Regions from separate parts of the Anoxybacillus sp. PDR2 genome, predicted to be linked through region 3. Evidence: riboswitches for the same ligand, from Rfam matches in the RefSeq annotation. Region 3 holds a riboswitch; each other region holds the start of a gene.
The links. Region 3 has a riboswitch for lysine ahead of GRQ40_RS10290 (amino acid permease). Riboswitches for the same ligand answer to the same signal wherever they lie in the genome.
Positions count from the first base shown of each region.

Region 1 (7,100 bases), 1.0 Mb from region 3:
GGATGAAGTGAAAAAAATTCAAATTACAGTTGAAAACGAGCGCATCGTCGCCCGATCAATAAATTAAAGAAGAGGCTGGCTCAAAAGATCACAAATATGATCTTTTACGAGACAGCCTCTTTCATATACCAACCTTTTATTCCTTTCCAGTGCGTTTAATTATGAACAAGCTTAAAAATTGAACGCTTTGGTTTTTTATCATCATTAATTGTTCATATCCATCCAGCATTCCATTGGTCCAGCATAAATATCCATTATTCCCTAAAATACTCTAATGGATTTCATCTTTTTTCGTCGCCTTCCCCATTCTCTTATATCCACAAGTGTTGATGGTGCAGTATTTTTCACAAAAAATATAGGAATCCTCGTGGCGTTTGATCCGCTCTATTCACTTCATGGTCCTGTGCTGTACCCCGATGGCAAACGGGAACCTTTCCTTTGAGACAAGCAGGTAACCAAATGACAGATAAAAGGTGATGCCAACACCATCAGCCTTCCTTCTTTAATCCATGCATAAGCATTTGGATGGTGCGCTCCATTTCCTGCTCATCATCCCATTGGAGGTTCGGTAGCAGGATGAAGCGAGTGAGCAAAAAGCCGGCGATCGTTGTAATCGTCATCCGAATAATCGTATTCGCCGGCAAATCAGCAAGCTCTCCCTTCTGCTGAAAATGATCAATAACTCGCTTAAATTTCCCATAGATATTTTCCATAAATACCGTTTGAATTTGCTCTTTAATATCTGAATGAAATGCAGTTTCCTGCCAAAAAATCCGAATCATCGGCAAATATTTTTTCACAAATTCATAACGGTTGTTCATCAGCGCTCTAATAAAGTCTTCATAGCTTGAATATTGGCTTTCAAATACTTCTTTAACAAATTCTTTCGCTAAAAACGGGGCCGCAATTTTCATAATGGTTGGCGTCACAATCGCCATCAGCAGTTCTTTTTTCGTTTTATAATGGCGGAAAATCGTTCCTTCCGCAACGCCCGCTCGCTTGGCGATTTCGCTTGTTGACGTTGCAGCATACCCTTTTTCTGCAAACATTTCAATCGCCGCTTCTAAAATTTTTGCTTGCTTATCACTTAGCTTTACTTCCTCATCATTTATTTTCAAGAGCTCCTGCAGCCATTGCTCATCATTCATGTTCATTTGCTCCTTACAATTTTCGATATTTCTTTAACGCTATTACATTTAATATCATAAATAACAAAGAAAATCCAAGCAAAACATATACGTCTATGGCAATCTCGTTCCAACCATTGCCGCGAATCATAATCTCCCTTAATGCGTCCGCTCCGTATGTCAATGGCATGATCACACTGAATGAGCGGAGCCACTGTGCCATTGTTTCCAAATTAAACAATCCAGAGAAGAAAATTTGCGGCACAACAATAAGCGGAATAAATTGAATCATTTGAAGCTCATTGTTCGCAAACGCTGATAATAATGTCCCAAGCGTTAGCGCCGTCATCGATAGCAAAAAAGTAATCAGCAGCACATACAAAAACGACCCTTCCATCATCATATCAAGCACATGAATCGCAAACCACGAAATCAAGCTGGCTTGAAATGTGGTGAAAATGCCAAAACCGATCACATAACCAACCACAATCTCCCATCGTTTTAACGGCGTTGCCAACAGACGCTCTAATGTTCCTCTCGTCCGTTCTCGTAAAAAAGAAACGCCAGCGATTAAAAAGACAAAAAAGAAAATAAAAAAGCCAATCAGCACAGGGCCAAAGTTATCAAATAACGCCATCTCTTCCGATCCGTGCAAATAGATGGTGTCAAGCTTCATCGTTTTTGTCTGCGGAGTTAGCTGTTGAAGCGTTTTTTGCACAGACATCAGAACGGCTTTGTTAGCCGTCGGATCGCTTCCCTCCAATGTCATTTGCGGCATTCCTTCTTTCATTTCAATAAAAGCGTCAATTTGTTGCTTGTTTAACTGAGCTTTCGCTGTCTGTTTGCCCATCCACTTGATATGGGCATCATTTTTTTGCAGCTTTTCAGCAAGCGCCACAGGGACGGCTTGATCCACTGCAATCGTTGGTTTATATTCTTCACCATTAAAGACTAAATTCATTAAAAATAGGACAAACATCGGCGCTAAAATCATGAGTCCAAGCGTCCGCTTATCACGAAAAAATTGACGGATAATCCGAATCACAATCGCGCGTACTCTCATTGATGCGCACCTCCAAAATATAAAAATGCCTGTTCAATCGTCTCGGAATGAGTCTTTTCTTTTAATTCATTCGGACTTCCTACAGCAATCAAGCGTCCGTCACGAATCATCGCCAGCCTTTGACATTTCTCCGCTTCATCCATGACGTGAGTCGTTACCACAATCGTTGTTCCTTGCTGGCGAATGCGCTCAAGTTCTGCCCAAATCGATTGGCGAAGCACAGGATCGATTCCTACTGTCGGCTCATCTAAAATTAACACTTCTGGTTCGTGCAACAAAGAAGCAGCCAAAGACAACCGTCGTTTCATTCCTCCTGAATAATGGTGCACCGTTTTTTTCAAATGCTCTGTTAAATGGACAAGCTCCGCCACTTCTTCAATGCGCTCCTTTTGCCTTTTTCCCCTCAATCCATAAATAGCAGAAAAAAATTGCAGGTTTTCAAGCGCTGTCAATTCTTCGTATAATGCATCTGATTGCGCCATAAATCCGATGCGCTTCATCGCTTGTAAATGAGGCATTTTGACATCAAACACATGAATCGTGCCTTCCGTTGCTTGATCAATTCCCGCGATTAATTTCACTAAAGTCGTTTTCCCCGCTCCTGATGGACCTAGCATTCCAAAAATTTCTCCCCTCTCCACAGCAAGGGCAATGTCATCAAGAACTTTCTTTTTTCCAAATACTCTCGACACATGCTCAACACAAATGCACGGTTTCGCTGCCATCTTTATTCCTCCATCTCACCAAAAAATGAGTGATTACTCACTTCATTATAACTTGCTCTCGAATAAAAATAAAGTGAGTACTCACTCATCAAATAAAGAATTTTTAGAGACTTTATTCTCGACCGTTCAACCTCATGGCCGAAAACAGCCCCTTTCTCCGCTACAATAACGATTCCAGTCCCTCCATCCGCAACAGATTTCTTTAAGAACTTTGCCACCAATGTTGATCGTCTCTTCTCCGACCATCGTTCCGCCTAAACGTTCGTGGCTTTGCGAATGTTCCTCATCTTTCTCTCCTTTTCTTCATATCCTATTCCCTTTGTATTTCTACATAAACTCGACAAAAAAAGGAAGAAAACCTACAACAGTTGCTTCCTATCCTCTATAGAAAAAAGCTGACCAAAAAAGTATGGTCAGCCTTCAAACGAAAACAACCGATCATTTGGGCATATATAAACCGCTTCCTTTTAGGACATCCTCCCATTTTTCACAGCTGTTTGTCGTCCACGCTGTTCAACCACTGCTCAATTTCTTCCATAACCGACTGAACGCAGCCATCTTCAAATGGCGATATTAAATGAGCGACTTGTACAAGTTTGGTAAATGACTTGCTTCCTCCCTCACGGCAAAGCGTTAAATAATCGCGCCACGCTTCCTGATAATTTTCTCTTGAACGCTTCCAAAACTGAAACGCACACATTTGCGCAAGGGTATAGTCAATATAATAAAAAGCCGTTGTATAAATATGGCTTTGCCGTTGCCAAAAACCGCCGCGCTCCAAATAATCATGGCCATCGTAATCCCTTGTTGGCATGTATTTTCGTTCGATTTCCCGCCATTTTCTCTTCCGTTCCGCTGGTGTTGCCTCCGGATTTTCATAAACGAAGTGCTGGAATTCATCAACCGCCACCCCGTATGGCAGAAACAGCACAGCCGAGCTTAAATGATGAAATTGATATTTTTTCGTATCTTCTTTAAAGAACAGCTCCATCCATGGCCATGTGAAAAACTCCATGCTCATGGAATGGATTTCACACGCCTCTAACGTCGGCCAATTATACTCTGGAATTTCGTAATGGCGGCTTTCATACACTTGAAAAGCGTGGCCCGCTTCATGGGTGAGAACATCAATATCGCCGGACGTACCAGTAAAATTCGAAAAAATAAATGGCGCTTTATATTCTTCTATATATGTGCAGTAACCACCGCTTGCTTTCCCTTTTTTGGCCAAAAGATCCATCAATTCATTTTTAATCATAAACCGGAAAAACTCGCCTGTTTCTGGTGACAGCTCTTCATACATTTTTCGGCCGTTTTCGATAATCCACTTTGCATCCCCTTTTGGAGTCGGATTGCCCGTCGGGAATGAAAATGCTTCATCGTAATATTTCAACTTCTCGACGCCAATTCTTTTCCTCTGGCGTTCATACAGCTTTTCTGCTAACGGCACAATATAAGCTTTCACCTGCTCACGGAATCGCGCAACCATTTCAGCATTATAATCGGTCCGTCCCAACCTTGCATATCCAAGTTCAACAAAGTTGTTAAACCCTAGTTTTTTTGCAATGCTTGTACGCACTTTGACAAGCTGATCGTAAATATGGTCAAATTGTTCCTCATGCGTTTCAAAAAAGGCAAATCGCGCTTCATTTGCCCGCTTCCGCATTTGCCGATCAGGCGACTCCACAAACGGCTGCAGCTGTGCCAACGTGTATTCTTGTCCTTCAAATAAAATTTTTGCGGAGGCTACCAATTTCGTATACTCGCTTGCTAGCTTATTTTCTAACTGTAAATCCGCGACAATCTCAGGAGAAAACGTTTTAAGCTCTGTTTCCGCAAGTGCAAATAACTGTTTTCCCCAGCGTTTTTCGAGCTCTGAACGAAATCGGGAGGCGACGAGCGCCTCATAATATTCGTTGACAAAGCCTTTGACAATCGGATCCACCTCATCGAAAAAATCTTGCTCCTGCTTATAAAAGTCATCATTTGTATCAACCGTATGGCGAATATAGCAAATTTGCGCCATCGTGCTAAATTCGTTGCGCAGTTTATTGATTTGCTTCATCGCTTCATCCTGCTCTTCCGCATGCAGGGCCTGCTGAAACGCCTGCAATGCCGCTTGAAATTCTGTCTTTAGTTTTTCCATGTCAGGGCGTTTATATAGAAACTCGGAAAACTTCAAATCCATCCCTTCCTTTTCCTCAAAAATTTCTAACCTTAGTTATATTCCACTTGTTTGCTAAAAATTCCTGTTCATGCTTCAGATAAAAGCATATTGACGAATATTGTCGAATCGTGTATGATTATCAAGGTAATTGAATATTTTTTCTTCTCGTCAACTTAGATGAGATAGAGGTTGCAATGGATAAAAGTAGTTTGAATGAGGGACAGAGGAACCGATGACTTCAAATGAAAGGATTCATTGCCGAAGTTTGCAGCGTACTCTGGCGCCGCAAGCTGGGCCTGCATTCGAATAGAGTCAGGACTGCCATCGCTTAATGGAAGCGATGGAGCGCTATCTACATTAAGTTAGATGCGGATGTCACATGCACCCGTTGAAAACTTAAGGGTGTATTTTTTTTTGATAAATGCGCAAATCAGAAAGGAGTAGGGGTTATATTGCAGCAAAATAAACTAGGTCTCTGGGTATTAACGGCGCTTGTCGTTGGGAATATGGTTGGATCAGGAATTTTTATGCTTCCTCGTTCACTTTCAGAAGCCGCGAGCCCTTTAGGGGTCATTTTAGCTTGGCTATTAACAGGTGGCGGAGTGCTAATGACCGCTCTTGTCTTTGGCAATTTAGCGATTCGCAAGCCTGAATTAAATGGCGGGCCGCAAATTTACGCGAAGGAATTGTTTCCAAAGAGATCAAACGCCTCGGTTTTATCGGGATTTATGTCTTCCTGGGGCTATTGGATTGGAAATTTTGCTGGAAACGTGGCCATTATTACGACATTTACGAGTTATTTATCCACATTCTTTCCGATTTTAACAAGCAAACAAACCGTATTTATGGTAGGCGCTACACCGATCAAACTCGGCAACCTCCTTACATTTATGGTTTGTACCGCTCTGTTATGGGGAATGCACTTTATTATTTTGCGCGGCATCGAGGGAGCCGGAAAACTAAATTTCATAGCCACTTCGGCAAAGGTACTCGGCTTCTTTTTATTTATTGCCATAAGCTTATTTGCATTTGATAAAAGCAACATCGGCTCTATCGTCGCTCCGCGTTACGATGAAGCAGGCCATTCCGTTAGCCTGTTCGGGCAAGTGACCGGCGCGGCCGTTGCGACATTATGGGCATTTGTCGGAGTGGAATCTGCGATTGTGTTCGCTTCACGTGCACGCAAGCAAACAGATGTCAAACGGGCAACCATTCTTGGTTTGCTGATTGCTCTCATCATTTACATTGGCATAAGTGTGCTTGTAATGGGCTTGCTTCCGCAAAAACAGTTGATTCATTCAGAGAAGCCTTTAGTGGATGCGATTCAAACCATTTTAGGACCAAGCGGCGCATACATCTTAGCTGGACTTGGCCTCATCAGCCTTCTTGGCTCGACGCTCGGCTGGGTGCTATTAAGCGCGGAAGTTCCATATCAAGCCGCGAAGCAAGGATTATTTATCCCTGCCTTCTTAAAAGAAAACAAAAAAGGAATGCCGAAACTCGCTTTAGTTTTGTCAAATGGATTAGCGCAAATTTTCATTTTCTCAACGATCTCTCATTCGATGTCAGCTGCATTTGATTTTGTCATTTATATTGCGACACTCGCTTATCTTGTTCCTTACTTTATCGCTTCTGTCTTTCAGCTCAAGCTCACATGGACAGGAGAGACATATGAAACCAATACAAAGCAGCGAATCACGGATGGAGTCATTGCAGCACTGGCCACTATTTATTCCATTTGGGTCATTATCGCGGGAACATCTGACATCAAAACCTTTATGCTTGGCGTTGCGTTGCTCGCAAGCGGCATCATTTTTTATCCGCTTGTAAAAAAAGCAGTAGACAAAGAAAAAAACGCGAAAAAAAGACTGTCAGCTTAATCCAAAAAAGAGGGGTTTCTCCCTCTCTTTATCTTTTATCTATAGTCCCTCCTCTCTCTTTATCAAAAAAGAACGCGCGCCTGCCACCCATTATAAAAAAGCGCCAGCGAATCTTTGATCCGCTGGCGCTTTCACCAT
Region 1 is NZ_CP047158.1:1,142,834-1,149,933, reverse strand. It holds gene GRQ40_RS05560 (ATP-dependent Clp protease ATP-binding subunit) at 1-67, shown strand, start outside; gene GRQ40_RS05555 (TetR/AcrR family transcriptional regulator) at 489-1,148, opposite strand; gene GRQ40_RS05550 (ABC transporter permease) at 1,162-2,190, opposite strand; gene GRQ40_RS05545 (ABC transporter ATP-binding protein) at 2,187-2,915, opposite strand; gene GRQ40_RS05540 (M3 family oligoendopeptidase) at 3,403-5,097, opposite strand; lysine riboswitch at 5,258-5,441, shown strand; gene GRQ40_RS05535 (amino acid permease) at 5,535-6,962, shown strand.
Region 1: linked by a shared signal. The riboswitch ahead of GRQ40_RS05535 (amino acid permease) and the one ahead of GRQ40_RS10290 (amino acid permease) in region 3 are both predicted to bind lysine.

Region 2 (7,100 bases), 800 kb from region 3:
TTGTTCACTTTTTACTTTTTTATGGATGGCTTCGTTTTTTGGACAGAGGGATGCCGGCGTATAAGAAGCTGTTTGCTCTCGCTGTTCTTGTGATCCAGCTTGTTGTTGGCACATGGAACTTGCGTGAGCAAGCCTTACACTTGCCAGCCACCTATCAATTAGCATATGATTTACAACAGAGGAAGGAACGGTTTGTTTTGTACACATGGGAAGAAGCGAGGGTGCTCGAATACCTTCGTGTTACCTTTCCGTATGAACAAGCCTTGCATTTTTCATTTTTTTTACAACATCAAACGAACTATCCACATGCTAAAATTTATATAACGGATCATGTAGTGAAGGGATTCCAGTCACAAGGTGTATCGCTGACCGGACATTTGCGGAAAATCAAAACGTATGATTCAAGTAAGCTGGCGGATCCGGTATACGGCAAAATTACACTTTATGAATGGAAAGACTAAGCATTGGAGTGATTATGATGCATGATCACTTAAAAGAGAAGCTATCGGTTTTGCCAGAGCAGCCCGGCTGCTATTTAATGAAAGATAAAAATGGCACAGTGATTTATGTAGGAAAAGCGAAAGTATTAAAAAACCGTGTTCGTTCTTATTTTACTGGAACGCATGATGGAAAGACGCTGCGCCTTGTGAATGAAATAGCGGATTTTGAATATATTGTGACCTCATCAAATATTGAAGCGCTTATTTTAGAAATGAATTTAATCAAAAAATACGATCCAAAATATAATGTCATGCTCAAAGATGATAAAAGCTATCCATTTATTAAAATTACAGCTGAGGAGCATCCACGTCTCATTATTACAAGAAAGGTAAAAAAAGATCGCGGCAAATATTTTGGACCGTATCCGAACGTGCAGGCTGCAAATGAGACTAAAAAATTGCTCGATCGCATGTATCCGCTTCGCAAGTGCGCGTCCCTGCCGAACCGCGCCTGTCTTTATTATCATATGGGACAATGTCTCGCTCCGTGTATCTATTCGGTTTCGGAACAACAAAATAAAGAAATAGTGGAACAGATTGTCCGTTTTTTAAACGGGGGACACCAAGACATAAAAAAAGAATTGGTTGAAAAAATGAACAAAGCAGCAGAAGCCCTTGAATTTGAACGAGCTAAAGAATACCGTGATCAAATTGCGCATATTGAAGCGATGATGGAAAAACAGAAAATGACGATGAAGGATTTTGTTAACAGAGATGTGTTCGGCTACTCCTATGACAAAGGATGGATGTGCGTCCAAGTCTTTTTTATTCGTCAAGGAAAGCTAATCGAGCGGGATGTTTCGATCTTTCCGCTGCATCAAGATCCCGATGAAGAGCTGCTCACATTTTTAGGACAATTTTACTCCAAGGAGAATCATTTTAAGCCAAAAGAAGTAATCCTGCCGCTTGAGGTTGACGGAAGCTTGGCTGAGCAGTTGCTCCAGGTGCCTGTTATTCAGCCGAAAAGAGGAAAGAAAAAAGAGCTGGTCGATCTTGCGAGTAAAAATGCAGCGATCGCTTTAAAAGAGAAGTTTTATCTTATTGAACGCGATGAAGAACGAACGGTTAAAGCGGTTGAAAACTTAGGAGTTGCGTTGAACATTCCAACACCGCATCGAATCGAAGCGTTTGATAATTCTAATATCCATGGGGCTGATCCGGTTTCGGCGATGGTGGTGTTTATCGACGGCAAGCCTGAGAAAAAAGAATATCGCAAATATAAAATTAAAACTGTGAAGGGGCCAGATGATTATGAATCAATGCGCGAGGTTGTACGGCGGCGATATAGCCGTGCTTTAAAGGAACGCCTTCCTCTTCCGGATTTGATTTTAATTGATGGAGGAAAGGGACATCTGGCGGCTGTTCGCGATGTGTTAGAAAATGAGTTGGGCTTGGAAATTCCGCTTGCCGGTCTTGTAAAAGACGACAAGCATCGCACATCGGAATTAATCATGGGAGATCCACCACAAATCGTGCCATTGTCGCGAAACAGCCAAGAATTTTATTTGCTGCAGCGCATTCAGGATGAAGTCCATCGTTTTGCTATTACGTTTCATCGCCAGACGCGAGGAAAATCGTTATTTCAGTCCGCGCTTGACCACATTCCGGGAGTTGGAGAAAAGCGAAAAAAAGCGCTTCTTAAGCATTTTGGCTCTTTAAAAAATATAAAAGAAGCGACGATTGAGGAGCTGCAAAAAGCGGCGATTCCTCGCGCAGTTGCTGAAAAAATTTATGAAAAGCTGCGAGAATAGTATTGTCAATTGGAGAAAAAGCTGATACAATCACCTTAATTGCATATTTATACACTTCTAAGCACAGAAGTGAAGATAGAGGCGCGAACTTCAAGAGTAGGCATTTGGAGGAAAATGGGTTCCAAAGAAAAATGCCGAAAGGGGAGGCTCGCCGAAGTGGGGGAAGTCTCATTGCTTTTCCTGCTGGTCCTGCGTTTAAGAAATGTAGGACTGTCAAGATGACCCATCTTGGAGAGCTATCTCACTGTGTGGAGCGAATTCGTTTCTTTTCTTATTTCGTTATGCACAGCAATGAGAAGCCTCTCATTGCTGTTTTTTATTTGTTTCTATACCGGTATGGATGCTGAAATCAACATTTTAAGAACAAGGGATGAGAAAAATGGGAATGATTGTGCAAAAATTTGGCGGAACGTCTGTAGGATCTATTGAACGTATTCAGCATGTCGCTGATCGAGTAATGAGCGAGGTGCAAAAAGGACATCAAGTGGTCGTTGTCGTTTCAGCGATGGGAAAGACGACGAATCAGCTTGTGGATTTAGCCAAACAGCTAACGTCCCAACCTAGCAAGCGGGAGCTGGATATGCTTCTTTCGACAGGGGAGCAAGTGAGTATTGCCCTATTAGCGATGGCTTTGCAAGAAAAGGGGTATGCAGCTGTTTCTTTAACGGGCTGGCAAGCTGGAATCAAGACAGAGACTGTTCATGGCAATGCTCGCATTATAGATATCGACACAACGAGAATTCATCAATATTTGCAAGCAGGACAAATCGTCATTGTGGCTGGTTTTCAAGGAGTGACGGAAAAGGGAGATATCACGACTCTTGGTCGCGGCGGTTCTGACACGACAGCTGTAGCTTTAGCGGCCGCTCTACAAGCGGATAAGTGCGATATTTATACAGATGTGACAGGAGTGTTTACTACCGATCCGCGCTATGTAAAAGCAGCGAAAAAGCTAGAGGAAATTTCCTATGATGAGATGCTAGAGCTGGCCAATCTTGGAGCAGGAGTGCTTCATCCGCGGGCTGTAGAGTTTGCTAAAAATTATCAAGTATTGCTGGAAGTTCGTTCGAGTATGGAAGAGGAGAGCGGAACAACGGTAAAGGAGGATGTTTCAATGGAACAGCATTTAATTGTCAGAGGGATTGCTTTTGAAGATCAAGTAACAAAAGTGACGGTCCAAGGGCTCCCGCACGAGTTGCCTATGTTGCCAACCGTTTTTACAGCGTTAGCGAATCGCGGGATTAATGTCGATATTATTATTCAAAACACAACTAATAGCGGAGCAGCAGCTGTGTCGTTTTCCATTCGCACAGAGGATTTGCCTGAGACTTTGCAAGTGTTGGAATCATTCAAGGGAGCAAAGATAGAATATGAAAGCCAACTGGCCAAAGTATCGATTGTCGGCTCAGGAATGATCTCTAATCCAGGTGTAGCTGCACAAATGTTTCAAGTGTTAGCGGATAAAGGGATTGAAATAAAAATGGTCAGCACGTCCGAAATCAAAATTTCAACCGTCGTGTCTCAAGAAAATATGGTTGCAGCAGTAGAAGCGTTGCATACGGCGTTTCAATTGGATGAAAAAGCCGCCGTGCGTTCATAACCAGACAAGACCGTACTGCTCGAAATCATGGCAAGCGTTTTGAGAGCGAAGGTGCATTCAATCGTGCTGTGCCGACTGTTTTGACTAAAAAAGCAAGCAAATGCTTGCTTGCCTCAAGTGGTAGACAAAGTCAAAATCGACTTTGTCTACCACCATTTTATACGATTCTTCTATCATAGTGGTAGTTCTACATCAAACTGGCTTGAAGGCGCTTGGCAGACAAGAAACGCCAGCCGAGTGAAGACGCGAAGCGAACCCAAACGTTCATGAGCGACGAATGAGGCCCGTGACGCAGGATGAAGCGTTTGTTAACAGTCTAAGGCAAGCAAATACGTATACTTGCCTTTGTTCTTGTCGTGCATCGATAGGCTAATACAATTGAAAAGGTGCAGAAAATCTGTCTATTCAGCAATTTCGTGTTTACGGTCCCATTTCACAGTAAAAGTCACTTTTTGATCACGCTTTTTTTGCTGCTCATATGCTTCCGAGACGAAGCGTTTTTGCTGTTCAATCTGCTGTGCGAGAAAGCCGGCCTCAAGCTGAAATGAACAGTGAGCATTCATGGCGATCCGAGCGGATACCGCGGGCCCTGTCAGCTCGATTTCTAATTCATCTTGGCGTTCTTTGATGACAGCGAGCGTACCCCATCCTGCTTTTTCAAAAAATAAAATGATGTCATCGAATGTTTCTAAGGGGTAGCAGCGCGCTAAATGCTTTCCCGCCCAATATAAAATGCTGTCGGTTTCTTTGCCAAGCAAATCGGGAAGAAGGACTTCTCGAATTAGATGATATCCAAATAAAGGAATTTCAACGTGCTGTAATGCTTCATAGTGTTCCTGAAATGAATGTGTTTTCACATAATTCCCCTCTTTCTATCAAACATTATAGCCGAACAATGAGAAGAAATCAGTATTTTTCTTTCGATTTTTGCACAAATATTGTTTTAATTTTCAAACGATTGAACATTTTATGAACTCGTTTTCTTGACGCTACTACATTGTGGGAGTACAATGGATGTGACGCGTGATTAATGGAAATGGAAGCATTTACAGTTCTATTAATCATTTAGTTAGTGTGGATGGGGAGTGCATAAATCTTTTATTATCACTATTTAAAAAGGGGGTATACTATATGGCAGGAAATCGAGAATTTTTTTACCGCCGACTCCATTCATTACTAGGGGTTATTCCGGTTGGAATTTTCCTAGTCCAGCATTTAGTAGTGAACCACTTTGCGACTAAAGGTCCAGAATCATTTAACCGGGCAGCATCATTTATGGAACATTTACCGTTCCGCTATTTTTTAGAAATATTTATCATTTTTTTGCCTTTGCTGTTTCATGCTATTTATGGACTTTATATCGCTTTTACCGCTCAAAACAATGTGGGCAGATTTGGATATTTCCGAAATTGGATGTTCATGCTTCAACGGCTGACAGGAATCATTACGCTCATTTTTGTCACGTGGCACGTATGGCAAACACGTGTACAAGCTGCTTTTGGAGCTGATGTGAACTACGACATGATGGCCAACATTGTTGACAATCCTTTTATGCTTGCTTTTTATATTGTCGGTATTTTGTCAACGGTGTTCCATTTTTCGAATGGGCTATGGTCTTTCTGTGTAAGCTGGGGATTAACAGTTACTCCTCGTTCACAGCAAATTTTTACTTACGTGACGATGATCATCTTTGTAGCGCTTTCAATCGTTGGCATTCGTGCCATTTTAGCATTCGCTTAATCCACGACTAGCAATTTTTTAGGGAGTGAGTAACGATGAAAAAAGGAAAAATCATAGTAGTTGGCGGCGGTTTAGCCGGACTAATGGCCACCATTAAAATCGCAGAAGCGGGTGTGCCAGTGGAATTGTTTTCGCTTGTGCCAGTAAAGCGGTCTCACTCTGTTTGTGCTCAAGGTGGGATTAACGGTGCGGTGAATACAAAGGGTGAAGGAGATTCCCCGTGGGAACACTTCGACGATACGGTATATGGTGGTGACTTTTTGGCAAACCAACCACCAGTCAAAGCAATGTGTGAAGCAGCACCAGGCATTATTTATTTATTAGATCGTATGGGTGTTATGTTTAACCGTACACCTGAGGGATTGCTAGATTTCCGGCGCTTTGGTGGAACGCAGCATCACCGTACTGCATTTGCGGGGGCGACAACGGGTCAGCAGCTGCTTTATGCGCTTGATGAGCAAGTGCGCCGCCATGAAGTCGCTGGCTTGGTTACGAAGTATGAAGGCTGGGAGTTCCTTGGTGCGGTACTAGATGATGAGCAAATTTGCCGTGGGATTGTTGCGCAAAACTTAACGACGATGGAAATCCAATCATTTGCTGCTGATGCTGTGATTATGGCAACGGGTGGCCCAGGCATCATTTTCGGAAAATCCACCAACTCGATTATTAATACAGGTTCAGCTGCATCGATTGTTTACCAGCAAGGTGCCTATTATGCGAATGGAGAATTTATTCAAATCCATCCAACGGCGATCCCGGGTGATGATAAATTACGGCTTATGAGTGAATCGGCGCGCGGTGAAGGCGGTCGAGTCTGGACATATAAAGATGGTAAACCATGGTATTTCTTAGAGGAAAAATATCCAGCATACGGAAATCTAGTTCCGCGTGATATTGCGACTCGTGAAATATTCCATGTTTGTGTTGATTTGAAGCTTGGCATCAACGGCGAAAATATGGTGTACCTCGATCTTTCTCATAAAGATCCTAAGGAGCTCGATATTAAATTAGGTGGCATTATTGAGATTTATGAGAAATTCATGGGAGAAGATCCGCGTAAGGTGCCGATGAAAATCTTCCCAGCTGTGCACTACTCCATGGGGGGATTATGGGTTGACTATGATCAAATGACGAATATTACAGGATTGTTTGCTGCTGGAGAGTGCGACTATTCTATGCATGGCGCTAACCGCTTGGGAGCTAACTCGCTCTTATCGGCGATTTATGGCGGAATGGTTGCAGGTCCGAAGGCCGTTGAATATATTAAGGGATTGGACAAGTCATCTGATGCGCTTCCTTCTTCTTTATATGAGCGATATGCAAAACAAGAAGAAGAACGTTGGAACAATATTTTATCGATGAATGGAACAGAAAATGCTTATGTGCTTCATAAAGAGCTTGGCGAATGGATGACCGATAATGTGACGATTGTTCGGTATAACGATAAACTTTTAAGAACGGATGAAAAAATTCAAGAGCTTATGGAGCGTTATAAAAATATTAATATTA
Region 2 is NZ_CP047158.1:2,948,966-2,956,065, reverse strand. It holds gene GRQ40_RS14230 (nucleoporin-interacting protein) at 1-461, shown strand, start outside; gene uvrC (excinuclease ABC subunit UvrC) at 479-2,251, shown strand; lysine riboswitch at 2,320-2,498, shown strand; gene GRQ40_RS14220 (aspartate kinase) at 2,631-3,851, shown strand; gene GRQ40_RS14215 (YslB family protein) at 4,253-4,708, opposite strand; gene GRQ40_RS14210 (succinate dehydrogenase cytochrome b558 subunit) at 4,983-5,591, shown strand; gene sdhA (succinate dehydrogenase flavoprotein subunit) at 5,627-7,100, shown strand, end outside.
Region 2: linked by a shared signal. The riboswitch ahead of GRQ40_RS14220 (aspartate kinase) and the one ahead of GRQ40_RS10290 (amino acid permease) in region 3 are both predicted to bind lysine.

Region 3 (7,100 bases):
AACACTTTCATCCGTTTAGGAATCGGCGTAAACTCTTCCTGTCGTTCGCACCCCATTAACAAGCTGACAAACATAAAGGCAAGCACAAGGGCAAGTCTCATTGTTCTCCTCCTTTTCAGGCGAAACACTTGACATATTATAAACAAATATTGTGAGAAACTTGTGAAAAATGACGAAAAAATTTTGTATGATATCATTCAGCAATAGAGCATTGTAAAAACTGCAAATTTAGCAATATTTCTCTTTATCATTTTAGCTATTTCCTTTTATAATAATAACATGCGATGGCGAGCGGATAAATGAGGTGAGTGGATTTGGAGTCTTCAAAAGAAAAACTAATTGCGTTTCTAGAAGAGCATGTATCTGATTTTCTAACGCATTGGCGAAACCATGTGCGTATCGCCGATAATGATAAATATATTGATCAAGTAGAGCATAACGGGCTATCTTTCTTTCAACTTGTGAAAGAAATGCTCAGCCATCCCCTTCCGTCAGAACACATTCAAGCACTGGCGGAAAAAATCGCAAAAGAAAGAGCAGAAGCAAATGTGAATATCGGTGAATTTGTCTATAATACAAACCTCGGCCGAAGTCTATTAATCCGGTATGCGTTGCAGTCTGGTCTTCCAATTGACGAGCTTCAACCATTAATTGACGATATTAACGCTTTATTTGATCGTTTTTCGTTTTATGCGGTTACAAAATACACCGAACTAAAAGATGCGGAAATTCAAAAAAGAAACTTGTTTATTTCTCAGTCTCATAAAGATCGGCTCACATTGCTTGGCCAAATGTCTTCGAGTTTCGTTCATGAATTTCGCAATCCATTGACGGCTATTATCGGGTTTATTCAGCTGCTAAAATTTGAACATCCAACCTTAAAATATTTGGATATTATTGAACATGAGCTCCAACAATTGAAATTTCGCATTTCTCAATTTCTTCATGCTTCAAGAAAAGAAGCGGTTGAAGAGAAAAAGGAGACTGTATCTCTTTCCGAGTTTTTCGAAGAGATCCTATCCTTTCTGTACCCAAGCTTTGTGGATGAAGATGTCGATGTGTCTACCAATATCGATTCAACATTGACTGTATTTGTCTATAGGAATCAGCTCAAACAGGTCATCATGAATATTCTTCTCAATTCCATCGAGGCGGTCAAAGAAAAGGAAAAGCCGCGGCGGATCAATATCGATGTGTCATTGATGGACGGAAAGATTGCCATCATGATTTCTAATAACGGTCCAATGATTCCTTCGGAAGCCATTCACGCCATCTTTGAGCCATTTTTCACAACGAAAAAGCTTGGCACAGGAATCGGCCTGTATGTATGTAAAAAAATTATTGAAGATCATGGCGGCCAAATCACCTGCTCTTCCAATCAGCATGTTACTTCCTTTATGATTTCCCTTCCCAGTTCAAACTAAATCCCTCTCCCCTTAATATGGAGAGAGGGATTTAGCGTAGCGGTTTGCGAAATCCTGCATCTTGTGCCTCTTTCTCAGTACAAAACATTCTTTCTGCCTTTGTTACCTTATATTGCGGACTTCCAGGAACATGATAAATTTTTTCTCCGCTTTTTGAAATATTGCCTTTAATCATTGGCTTAGAGCACGATGATGAAGAAGAAGCTTGATCGTTAAATCCTTGATCTGTTGCATAATTTTCTATTGACCAAGTCCCCAGTTGCTTCTCCCTGGCTTTCTCCTGAATTTGCCGGAATTCATCGACATATTTCGTATTAGGCTCAAATACGTAAGCCACCCGAGCATAGCCCTGCTCCAGCAGCAGCTCATTAAGCATTTTGTTTCCGATCCATACATAGGCTAGCAGCCGGCCGTATTTGTCTCGCTCTCTCACATCCAATTCCAGCTCCACCTTTGTCCCTGATGGCAGTAATTGCTTCACATATTGACTTGACTCCACGCCAAACGGCTGCACGGGCTTGGTCGGATGTACAGATTCAGGTGTGTCAACCAACAACAAACGGACGGTTTCTTCTTTGCTTCCGACTGCAACTTTTAACGTATCCCCATCAATGACCCGTTGAACAATAGCTGGAATTTTTTCTGAAGATGATTGGCATCCCGTTAACACGAGAACCGCAAAAGCAGTCAAAAGCACGATGAGGTATTTCTTCAATCTTTCTCCTCCTTCCGTATCTTATCGTAGCGCATCTCAGAAAACTTGACCACTATTTGTTCACTTTTTTATCCATAATCCTAAGCTTTCAAGACCATACAAAACATTTTCCAAGGCGCATGGATCGCCTAAAAATAGAACTATTATTCCGTTTATATGGAGAAACTATAGAGAAAATGGAACGAACCTTTCGATCTTTTCATTTAAGCGATGCCATCCAATGGAATGGGTCAACATTTCTTCCTCAAACGAGTATGAATTGAACAAGCACCATGAATGCCCTGTTTCCATTGAACGAAATAGCTAGTATATAGAGTATGATGGAAAGATTCATTATACAAATAATATAATATTTAGATTAATAACACTATTAAATCGATAAAGATAAGTTTAAAAGTTTATATTTTTCTATTTCTATATAATTTTATTGACTTATAGATATTTTATAAAATAAAATGTTCTTTGCACGATCATCAATTTAGGAGGAAGAAAAATGGGAGCATTACCTGAGGTTCAACCGATGCAACAGGAACAAAGCAAAAAACATCCTCCCGGGCTTTATCTTTTATTCTTCACCGAGATTTGGGAGCGTTTTAGCTACTATGGAATGCGGGCGATCCTAGTTCTTTATTTAACGACAGCAACCATTAGTGGCGGTTTAGGATTTGATCAAAGAATCGCCGTAAGTATTTATGGGTTCTTTACAGGGATTGTTTATTTTACCCCTATTATCGGTGGATACCTTTCTGACCGCTTTTTAGGTCGTCGCTTAGCTATTACCATCGGCGGAATTATTATGGCCGTCGGCAATCTTATACTGTTTGCGGTCAATACAAAAATAGGGTTATATACGGGGCTTTTACTATTAATTATCGGAAACGGTTTCTTTAAACCTAATATTTCGACGCTTGTCGGTGAATTGTACGGACCAAATGACAAGCGCCGCGATGCAGCCTTTACCATTTTCTATATGGGAATTAACATCGGCGCCTTTTTTGCTCCGCTGATCTGTGGATTTTTAGCTGAAGATTATTTTAAAACGACTGTCAATGGCGTCGTGCAGTATGGATTTAAATATGGTTTCCTTGCCGCATCCATCGGTATGATAATTGGTCAAGTATTTTTTAATCTATTAGGAAATCGTTATCTAGGAGAAATCGGCAAAAAGCCGATTGGCAAACAGAAAACAGCTTCAACTGCGCCAAAAGAGCCGTTAACAAAAAAAGAAAAACAGCGCATTCGTGTGATCTTAATTTTAATGTGCTTTGTTGTCTTTTTCTGGGCTGGCTTCGAACAAGCAGGAAGCTCGCTTACATTGTATACCGATAAGTTCGTCGATAAATCCATCGGCAGCTGGACCATGCCAACCTCTTGGTTTCAATCATTAAATCCATTATTTATCGTTCTATTAACACCCGTTTTATCTGCATTATGGGTAAAATTGGCTAACTCTAAACGCGGTGATTTATCAGCTCCGACAAAGATGGGATTAGGTATGATTTTGCTTGGTCTCGGATTTGCTGTTTTGGTTCCTGCTCTGCTGCAAACCGGAAGCGACGAGCAACACATTACGGTAAAAGCAAATGCATTATTTATTGTTTTAACATACTTTTTGCATACGCTTGGTGAGCTTTGCCTATCACCGGTTGGGCTATCACTTACAAGCCGCATCGCACCGATTCGTCTCGCTTCCCTGCTAATGGGAGTTTGGTTATCAGCAACTGGTATCGCGAATATTTTAGCAGGTCAATTAGCAGCTTTTACGGAGTCATTAGGCTATCTAGAAATTTTCAGCTTAATTGGCGGCATTACCATTGTTCTTGGCTTTGTTCTGTTATTATTATCGAAAAAACTTGTAGAAATGTCAGAATAATAAAGAAAAAAGGATTCACTTATATCGTGAATCCTTTTTTCTTTGCTTATTTACCATTGGTCGTTTTAACATTCTTCAGTCGAGAAGTCTCCCACTTCTAAATCTTGCGAAGCTTGATGAAAGTGGGAGATGAATCGACTTCGGACAAGGACAGGCTTTTGCCTGTTCAATTGTCTGACCCTGTGGTAAAATAAACCTATGTCGTTCTTTCATAACTGGATATAGGAGGTTGCATGGAGAAAATAAAATGCGAAAACCAAGCGGATCCTTCCATGCGTAAAATATCCAAGGTACAAAAGAACTCCGAATTGTCGGACATCTAGGGTTGGAACGACCCGAAGTCACGCTCAGGGAGACGAAAGGCGGCTTTCGTCGTGGAACTGAGAAGCTCCCACTTCAAGCTTTAGCTAAGTGGTGAGTAGTTCACGAAACAGGATTTCTATCGTTCCATGCCTCTCGCTCTATTCCACGTATATAGTAAACATAGAAGGGTTTGGCTTTTTTGCGATTGAAGCATAAATAAATATTGTTTTTGTACAAAAATTGTTTTATAATCATCATGGAACAAAATGAATAGCATCCTCATTCACCCGATGAGGTAGAGGTTGCGGCTTTTATGAGTACAGCGAACGAGATGCAGAGAACATTGAAGACTTCGCTCGAAGGGAAAAGCCGCCGAAGTTGGCACATTTCTCTGGATGTGCGAACTGGGGCTGTCACCGAATAGGTGCAGCACTGTCACGGTTTGCGTAAAGCAACCGTGGGGCGCTATCTTCACGGAAGGGTTGATACGGGTAATGATTGCATTGCCGCCGAATCTCCTTCGGCGGCTTTTTTTATTGCCCGGCTCCTTTCCATGACAACATGAAAAAAAGGAGCGATGAAAACATGGAAAGCGTCATGCAAAAACAGGAAGCCGCCACACCGGCTTCGCCTAACCAGCTGCAACGAAAGCTAAAAACAAGGCATCTAACAATGATTTCTCTTGGGGGAACGATTGGTACTGGGTTGTTTTTAGCAAGCGGCGGAGCGATTCATACCGCTGGACCGGGTGGAGCGCTCATAGCGTATATCGCGATTGGAGTGATGGTATATTTTTTGATGACCAGCCTTGCGGAAATGGCCGCTTATATGCCCGTTACCGGAACGTTTAGTACGTATGCAACGAAATTTGTCGATCCTGCTCTCGGATTTGCTTTAGGATGGAACTACTGGTATAACTGGGCCATTACAATTGCCGCAGAACTCTCGGCTGTGACTATGATCATGAAATTTTGGTTTCCGAATAGCCCTTCACTTTTATGGAGCGCATTATGCTTAGTGATTATGTTTTTACTTAACTATTTATCTGTAAAAGGATTTGGTGAAGCCGAATATTGGTTTTCCCTTATTAAAGTAGTAACGGTTATTATTTTTCTTATTGTCAGCTTTTTCATGATTATAGGTATTATGGGTGGTGAAGCGGTTGGATTTAGAAACTTCACCATCGACGACGCTCCGTTCCATGGTGGGTTCATGGCGACTCTCGGCATTTTTATGGCCGCAGGATTTTCTTTCCAAGGAACAGAGCTGCTTGGGGTTGCAGCCGGTGAAAGCGAGGATCCGAAACGAAACATTCCTCGCGCCATTCGTCAAGTATTTTGGCGTATTTTGCTATTTTATATACTGGCTATTTTAGCAATCGGGCTGCTTATTCCGTATACAAATGAAAATCTAGCGAATAGCGACGTTACGGTCAGCCCATTTACTCTCGTCTTTGATAAAGCTGGCATTGCGTTGGCTGCATCCGTTATGAACGCCGTCATTTTAACAGCGGTTTTATCAGCCGGAAATTCCGGTATGTATGCGTCTACTCGAATGCTTTGGGATCTAGCAAAAGAAGGAAAAGCGCCAAAATTTCTGGCCAAGCTAAATCACCGCGGTGTTCCTGTTAATGCATTACTAGTCACAGCTTCACTAGGAACGCTTGCTTTTTTGGCTTCGTTCTTTGGCGATGGCACCGTTTATGTATGGTTATTAAATGCCTCGGGTATGTCGGGATTCATTGCGTGGCTAGGCATCGCGGTCAGTCACTACCGTTTCCGCAAAGCATATGCCGCGCAAGGGCGCGATCTCAATGATCTTCCTTATAAAGCCAAATGGTTTCCATTTGGACCATTGTTCGCTCTAGTGCTTTGCACGATTGTCATTTTGGGACAGAACTATGGGGCCTTTATGGGGAAGTCAATCGATTGGTACGGCATTCTCGTTTCCTACATTGGACTGCCATTGTTTTTAGCGGTTTGGCTTGGCTATAAAATCGTGAAAAAGACAAAGGTCGTTCCCCTCAAAGAATGTGAATTAGACTAAAAAACCGCTCGGCTATGCCAAGCGGTTTTTTCAGTCGTGCTTTTTCGTTTTCTGTTCTTCGTCATCCATGATGCCTTTTGTAGCATTTTTAAATTCGCGGAGCGTTTTTCCAGCTGCTTGTCCAAGCTCTGGCAGCTTTTTCGGGCCGAAAAGTAACAGGGCAAAAAATACGATCAAGGCAATCTCGCCAAATCCTATGTTCATATCATTCACTCCATGCGCTTCATTTTCGTCTTTTCCTTTTCCATTATATCATATCATCTTTGAATTACTACCACTTTCGCTTCAAAGTGGGAGATTCCTGCGAACATGGAAACATCCTTCGATTTTTCAGCTAGCAGACCTTCCCCGTTGTTCCAACGGGAAACGACAAGAAAGCTTGTACATTCGTCCGCTTCACACGTTCGACTGGGCTCGGTTTTCGTTGCTTCGAACCGTGCACAGACAAGGGAACGTTGAAGCTTTTACGTAACGGACGGTGTTCCTTGTCACAATCCTCTATCTTCAGTTTTTCCAAGAACCACTTACAAGTATAGAATAGCACATAGATTCTTGTGATTCCACTACTTTGGCCAATGCCAACCGACATTTCTCTCTCTAACTCATGAAGCGATGCCCGTCATGTTCCTTGAGGCGATAGTCTTCTGTCGGGATATGGAGTAGTCCAATGATCGACATCCTTATTCGTTCAGTGCTTCAGAAACCGCTCTTGCCAGCCATTCCGCACTTTTTTTAGGAG
Region 3 is NZ_CP047158.1:2,147,837-2,154,936, forward strand. It holds gene GRQ40_RS10270 (YncE family protein) at 1-101, opposite strand, end outside; gene GRQ40_RS10275 (histidine kinase N-terminal domain-containing protein) at 315-1,424, shown strand; gene GRQ40_RS10280 (thermonuclease family protein) at 1,456-2,139, opposite strand; gene GRQ40_RS10285 (peptide MFS transporter) at 2,633-4,012, shown strand; lysine riboswitch at 4,604-4,791, shown strand; gene GRQ40_RS10290 (amino acid permease) at 4,901-6,361, shown strand; gene GRQ40_RS10295 (twin-arginine translocase TatA/TatE family subunit) at 6,392-6,565, opposite strand; gene thiE (thiamine phosphate synthase) at 7,042-7,100, opposite strand, start outside.